3 regions of the Frankia sp. AgPm24 genome follow, and region 3 is predicted to be linked to each of the others. Evidence: riboswitches for the same ligand, from Rfam matches in the RefSeq annotation. Region 3 holds a riboswitch; each other region holds the start of a gene.
What was found. A riboswitch is a leader RNA that binds a small molecule or an ion and turns the genes downstream of it on or off. The one in region 3 is predicted to bind cobalamin.
Positions count from the first base shown of each region.

Region 1: linked by a shared signal. The riboswitch ahead of MXD61_RS06705 (VWA domain-containing protein) and the one ahead of bluB (5,6-dimethylbenzimidazole synthase) in region 3 are both predicted to bind cobalamin.
Region 2: linked by a shared signal. The riboswitch ahead of MXD61_RS06100 (CbtB-domain containing protein) and the one ahead of bluB (5,6-dimethylbenzimidazole synthase) in region 3 are both predicted to bind cobalamin.

Region 1 is NZ_JALKFW010000144.1:12,605-14,861, forward strand. It holds gene MXD61_RS06705 (VWA domain-containing protein) at 1-1,053, opposite strand, end outside; cobalamin riboswitch at 1,285-1,434, opposite strand; gene MXD61_RS06710 (pentapeptide repeat-containing protein) at 1,565-2,257, shown strand, end outside.
Region 2 is NZ_JALKFW010000138.1:20,128-22,384, reverse strand. It holds gene MXD61_RS06105 (ABC transporter substrate-binding protein) at 1-114, opposite strand, end outside; cobalamin riboswitch at 276-467, opposite strand; gene MXD61_RS06100 (CbtB-domain containing protein) at 663-881, opposite strand; cobalamin riboswitch at 894-1,064, opposite strand; gene MXD61_RS06095 (hypothetical protein) at 1,339-1,701, shown strand; gene MXD61_RS06090 (HoxN/HupN/NixA family nickel/cobalt transporter) at 1,991-2,257, shown strand, end outside.
Region 3 is NZ_JALKFW010000203.1:77,008-79,264, forward strand. It holds gene MXD61_RS18700 (serine/threonine-protein kinase) at 1-579, opposite strand, end outside; cobalamin riboswitch at 786-987, shown strand; gene bluB (5,6-dimethylbenzimidazole synthase) at 1,017-1,703, shown strand.

The DNA.
Region 1 (2,257 bases), on a different contig from region 3:
GGCCACGGCGTCATCGAGGCCGGCCAGGGCGTCGGCGAGGACCGCGGCGAGGGTGGCGTCGTCGAGGTCGGGGGCGTCGAACGGGCCGCGGCGGCGCCGATGCGGCAGGGCGAGGCGGGCGCCGGTGCGCAGGTCCGCGGCGCGCACGGTGTCGCGTCCCGACCAGGCGGCGAGTGCCAGCGCGGTGCGGGCCAGCACGACGTCGGCGCGCATCCCGTCGACGTCGAGGCCGGCGCAGATCGCGGCGATCGCGTCCAACGCGGCGTCGGTGAGGGTCACCGCCGGCAGGCGCACGGTGGCGGCGGCCACCCGGGCGGCGAGGCGGGCCTGCGCGGGCGCCCAGGCGGCGACGAACCCGGCCGGGTCGGCGTCGTAGGCCAGGCGGCGACGGACCACCTTGGCGCGCAGCCGCGGGTCACGGCTGGCGGCGACGGTGACGGTGAGCGCGAACCGGTCGAGCAGCTGCGGGCGCAGCTCGCCCTCCTCGGGGTTCATCGTCCCGACCAGCACGAACCGCGCCGGATGCCGGGCGGACACCCCGTCGCGTTCGACGTGGGCGACACCGGTCGCGGCCGCGTCCAACAGGACGTCGACGAGATGGTCGCCGAGCAGGTTCACCTCGTCGACGTAGAGGATGCCGCGGTGGGCCGCGGCCAGCAGCCCCGGACGCAGCACACTCACCCCGTCGGCGAGCGCCCGGTCCAGGTCGAGGCTGCCGGTGACCCGGTCCTCGGACGCGCCGACCGGCAGCTCCACCAGCCGCACCGGCCGCACCACCGACACGGACACCGGCGAGGTGGACGCGGACGAGGTGGACGTGGGGTCCGCGCCGGGTGGGGAGGCGGGCGGATGCGGTCCGTCCGGGCAGCGCGGGTCGGGGGCGGCCGGGGCGCAGGCGAACCGGCAGCCGCGGACCACCTCGACCGGGGCGAGCAGGTCGGCAAGCCCGCGGACCGCGGTCGACTTGGCCGTGCCCTTCTCCCCGCGCACCAGCAGCCCGCCGAGGGCCGGGCTGACCGCGTTGAGCAGCAACGCGAGCCGCAGATCGTCCATCCCGACGACCGCCGCCAGCGGGAACCCGCCGACCCGGTCCGCGGCGAACGGATCGGCCCGACCCGCCGGCGAGGTGGTGACACTCGACGGTTGCGCGCAACCGGATGGGAGCGCCGTGGCCGGTTCCGCGGAACCGGGTGCTGCTGTGGAACCGGATGGTGCTGTGGGTGGTGCTGGCATGCCGCTGGTCCTCCCCAGGTCCTCGCCCGTGGTCGTCCATCGCGACGGCCGGAGTATCCTGGCTCCCGGATCCTGCGCGCCGCCGTCGGCCTTCCAACCGCGCTGGCGGTCGTGACCTGCCCCTGTGGCTGTAGGGCACGTGGAGGGCGGCGCTCTCCGGTGACAGTGGCGGGACCGCGCCGGATTCGCACCGGCTTCCTCCGCTAGCTGTCGCGTCCGCCAGCATGTCACATCCGCCAGGCCGCGGTGGCGTCGTCGTCCAGGCCCCACCCGCCGGCCCGACCCGCCGACGTGCCGCGCTCCCGGTGGGACGAGGCGAAGGAGACCCCCCGTGTCCACCCCCCGACCGGACGGCCCACCCCCCGCACCCGCCTGCACCGACCCGGGGACGACGGGGACGACGGGGACGGCCACGGGGTCCGTCCCGGCCGCCGGCCGGGCCACGGCGGTCACGCTCACCCTGGTGGACGTGGCGCGGGTACGGGCCGGGCTGCGCGCCGACTGCGCCCGATGCGCGGGATTGTGCTGTGTGGTGCCCGGGTTCACCGCGTCCGCGGACTTCCCGATCAGCAAACCCCCCGGTGTCGCCTGCCGGCATCTGGACGGCGAGCATCGCTGCGGTATCCACACCGAGCTGACCGGACGCGGTTTCGCCGGCTGCGTCGCCTTCGACTGTCTCGGCGCCGGCCAGCAGACCACCCAGGTCACCTTCGCCGGCCGTTCCTGGCGCACCCACCCCGGCGACGCGCCGGTGATGTTCGCCGTGTTCGGGGTCCTGCGGGTCCTCCACGAGTCGCTTTACCACCTGGGCGCCGCCCTGAGCGCCCTCGACCCGTCGGGTTCGGACACCGCGGCGCTGGCCGCCCGCCTGCGGGAACTGTTCACCGCCACCCTCGCCCTGACCACCACCACGGACGCGGACCGGCTGCGCGCCGTCGACCTCGACCTCCACCGCCGCACCGTCCATCTCGCTCTCACCGAGGCCAGCACCGTCCTGCGCGGCCCGGCCGCCCCGTCCACCGGC
Region 2 (2,257 bases), on a different contig from region 3:
CCTGAAGTCGGTGATGCAGCCGCGGGTGTCGGTTCCGCCCGCCGACCCCGGGTCGTCGTCCCCGCAGGCACCGAGGGACACCGTGGCAAGGAGCGCGGCGAGGACGGCGACCAGCGGCCGGACGCCACCACGGCCGCGGCGCGCCCACCTCGGCGACCGCGCAGGGGACGGATCGGATCTCCCGGGCTCGCCGCGGTGGCGTCGTCCGGCATCGATGGGAAGAAAAAGGTATGTCGGCGCGCGCACGCGGACCGCCTCTCCAACACCTCGTGGAAGGGTCACTCGGATGCCGTGGCCGGTCTCCTGGCTGACGGGTAAGCCTTCCCCGGCCCGCCTTCCCAGGCGCAACAGCAGCCCAGTGACTCCACGCGGACGACGTGGAAAAGGCCGGGAAATCCCGATCACAGTGGCGAGGGCCGCGCCGGCCTGTCACCGGCTTCCCGAACACCACGACATGGCAAAAATATGCTGAAAATTATCTGCCCGCAAGAAGTACTGGCTGATTGTGCTGCTATCACCCGGAATTTCTGCCGGTCAGTGAACCAAATGCCGGAAGAATGCCGAAGCAGGGAGATGGCCGGCCAGAACGCGAGTCATCGGGAAGGGAAACCAGCCCGGTCTCGTGGCGCGACCGCCGCCGCATCCGCGTCGTCAACCCCTGCTCAGTGGCAGGGGAAGCCGAGGAAGTGACGCGCGTCATGGACGAACTCGTGGATATGCGTATCCGAGCCGAACATCGACGTGGCGCCCTGATCGACTCCGATGAAGTAGAGCAGTAGCAGCGACAGCAGCGCGGTCAGGCCCAGGGCCGCCGCTCGAGCCGTCAGCGGGAAGGAGATCGACCGATGCCGCGACTGCGGATCGGCGATGGGTGTCGTCATAGGTGCCCCCTGGGATTGTGCGTCCCGACTGGTCGGACTGCTGGTGCTCGGGTCTGACTCCCGCCCCGCCGCCCCGAAGGACGGACGGGCCGGTCACAGTGGCGCAACCGTGCCGGGATTTCACCGGCTTCCTCGCACAAGCAATCGGATTATCTGGTTTCCACCGGGTTCCTGTCAACAACTGAGAACAGAACGGACAATGTGGCCAGCCGGCTCGGTGTGACCGGAGCGGGCAGGTCCGACGGGAACCCTGGGGTCGCGCCACGGCCACCGGGCTGGGGCCGATCATCGCGGGGTGGGCTTCTGGGATCCCGCAAGGACCGTCTGGTAGTGCCCGACTCTGGCGAGCCGGGAGGTGCGGAACGTGAGCGTGTCCTGTGCGGCTCACCTGCCATGATTAGGTCACTGAGAGTTACATTTCATCCGAATGGGTAATCGCCCGGACACCAGAGAAGCTGTGGCGGAGACTGTGAAGCCCCGACGGCCGGTCGACGATGACGAAGAATTCGCGACTGTCCCCTGGGCGGAGTACGAGCGACTGCAGGCCAGCCGGCGCCAGTTCGGCGCCGAGACCAGCCGCGGCCACATCCTGCGCGACGAACAGGCGCGGTTGCGGCAGCTCATCGCTGACGTAGCAGCCGCCCTGGGGCGGCCGAGCAGCCCCATCTGCATGTCGTGTGTACCAGCTGCGGCACGCTGCGCGAGATCGCGGAGCCCGGCCGAACCCGCTCCCGGCGCGGTCGCGCATCTGGCGGCGATCCCCGGGCTGGACGTCGTCGGCCCCGCGACGCTTGCCATCTATGGACGCCGCGAGCGCTGATGGGCCGCCTGACGGCGCCCCATCAGCCAAACCAGCGCGGTCGGCCCCACATCATGCCAGTTGCAACATCCTTGCAAGAGCGACATAGTTGCATCTGTGTTGATGCCGGCGGGTCGACGGAGCCCTTCCGGCGCCTCCGGCTGACCTGTCCGATCCGGTGCCCCGCAGTCACGACACGGACCACTCGCCGATCCAGCCGAGCGATGTGGGTCCTGCTTCCGCGTGGCCGTTGACACCATTCCCTCCTGGGCCCGCGTCGAGCCTGTTCCCCGCAGTGAGGAGACCTCTGGTGGCCCACCCATCCCCCGGCGTCGGCGAGCCGTCCCTGCCGAGGCGGCTGGCCCGGTTCCGGCACAGCCTCACGGGGGCGGACAAGCGGTCCCTGGCGGGGATGACCGCGTTTATCGTCCTGCTGCACGTGGTGGGATTTGTCGTTCTGCTCACCCTTGTCACCCCGCATGGCTACCATCTCGGCGGCGACCATCCGGTGTTCACCGCCGGGGTCGGCGTCCTGGCCTATACCTTCGGACTCCGCCACGCCTTCGACGCCGACCAC
Region 3 (2,257 bases):
CCCGAAGTCGATGACCCGCGGGCCGAGAACGGCCAGCAGCACGTTCGCCGGCTTGAGATCCCGGTGCACCACCCCGGCGTTGTGAATGGCCCGCAGCGCCGAGGCCACACCTATCGCGAACCGTTTGGTGTCGTGCTCCGACAGCGGCACACCGGAGGTGATCTGCTGGCGCAGATCGGGGCCGTTGACATACTCCGTCACCAGGTAGGGAGTGTCACCGGTGTCGAAGTCGAGGACCGCCGCCGTGCAGAAGGGCTGCACCTGCCGGGCGTTCTCGATTTCCCGCAGGAATCGGCCCCGGAAACCCGGCGCGAGGACGTACTCGGAACGGATGGCTTTGACCGCCACCGGGGCGGCCCCGTCGCGGGCGGCATAGTAGACGGTCCCCATCCCGCCTTCGCCGAGAACACGCCGCAGGCGATATGGTCCGATTTCGTCCGGATCGTGCGGGCGAAGGGGTAGTCCGGGCAGCTCCCACCGGCCGCCAGCGCCGACACCCGGCACTGGACGTTCGCCAGGCGGGAATCCCGGGCCGACCGTCACGCTGCTCCCCGTCCGACGTGATCCGACCAGTTGCACTCCGGTGAGCCCGGCTGCTCGGAGGAACCATACCGGAGTGAAAAGTCCTCGGGAAATGGGGCCCGGGCGCCGTTTTCACGGTTCGGCCGCAACCCGCCGGCTCTCCCGCCGCTCCTGCGCCGACGGTCGCGCCGTTCGTCCCGCGCGTGACTGGCCCGGACGGGTGACGAACCGGCAGGCCGGACCCGGCGAGCGGGTAGCGTCCGCCCCGGCAACGTATGCGGGGTGTCCCGGGTGACCGGGAAGAATCGGGAAGCCGGTGGAAGTCCGGCACGGGCCCGCCGCGGTGACCGGGGAGCAGCCGCCCACGCGTCTCCCACGCAGCCACTGGGCCGGATCGGCCTGGGAAGGCGGGCGGTCGGCGTCGATCCGGGAGTCCGAAGACCGGCCCCGCCACAGCGCCGCCCTCACCGGCGGCCCGGCAGCGGGAGCCTGGCGTGTCCACCGAACGTGATCGTCGCACCATCGAGACCGAAACCCTCTACGACCTGCTGTATCGCCGCCGGGATGTACGCGGCGAGTTCACCGGCGCCCCGGTGCCCGACGCGGTGCTGCACCGCGTGCTCGCCGCCGCGCATGCCGCGCCGAGTGTCGGGCTGAGCCAGCCCTGGGACTTCGTCGTCGTCACCGACCTCGCCACCCGGCGTGCCTTCGCCGCGCATGTCCAGCGCGAGCGGGCGGTGTTCACCGAGTCCCTGGACGCCGCGCAGGCCGCCCGGTTCGCCCCGATCCGCATCGACGGGGTGCTGGCGTCCTCGCTGTCGCTGGTCGTCACCTACGACCCGGCCCGCGGTGCCCCCGCGGTGCTGGGCCGGCATGCGATCGCCGACACCGGGCTCTACTCGGTCTGCCTGGCGGTGCAGAACCTGTGGCTGGCCGCGACCGCGGAGGGCCTCGGCGTCGGCTGGGTGTCGTTCTACCGCGAACCGTTCGTCCGCGACCTGCTCGCGATCCCGGCCGGCATCCGCCCGGTCGCCTGGCTGTGCCTGGGCCCGGTGACGGCCCTGCGTGAACTGCCCGACCTGGAGCGGCACGGCTGGGCCCGACGCCGCCCGCTGGCCGACGTCCTGCACCGCGAGCGGTGGCAGGCCCGTCCCGAGACCGAGACCGAGACCGAGCCGTGACCCAGACCGAGCCGTGACGAGGCCACGGTCGGTCGTTCGCCCATCCGCCCGTTCATCCACCCGTTCGTCCGCCTGTTCGTCCGCTCGTGCACATGCCGGCCTCGGCCGCATGCCGAGGGTTGTTTGGCAGGGGAGAGGTCGCAATCCTTGAACAACCCTCGGCATCACACCTACCAGGCCTCGGCATCAGGTCCACGGTCCCCGATTCTCGGTCCTCGGTCCTCGGTCCTCGGTCCTCGGTCCTCGGTTCCAGCGCTGCGAGCGTTCGGTATCAGGTCTGCGGCGTTCGGTATTGGGGCTATGCCCCTTCGGCATTCCAGGCCCCTTCGGCATTCCAGGCCCCTTCGGCATTCCAGGGTCTCGGTCGGGGTTCGGGACCGGGCCCGTTTGTGGGCTGCCCGTTCGGGCCATCCAGGTGGCCCTCGGGATGGTGGTGGCCACCCGGACGCGGGCGGGTCGCGGACCCGTCGCGGTGGCCGCGGCCTGGCATACCGACGGGTTCGCGGGGGAACCGTCCACCCCCGGTGATGAAACCCATATTCACCTCGGACCGT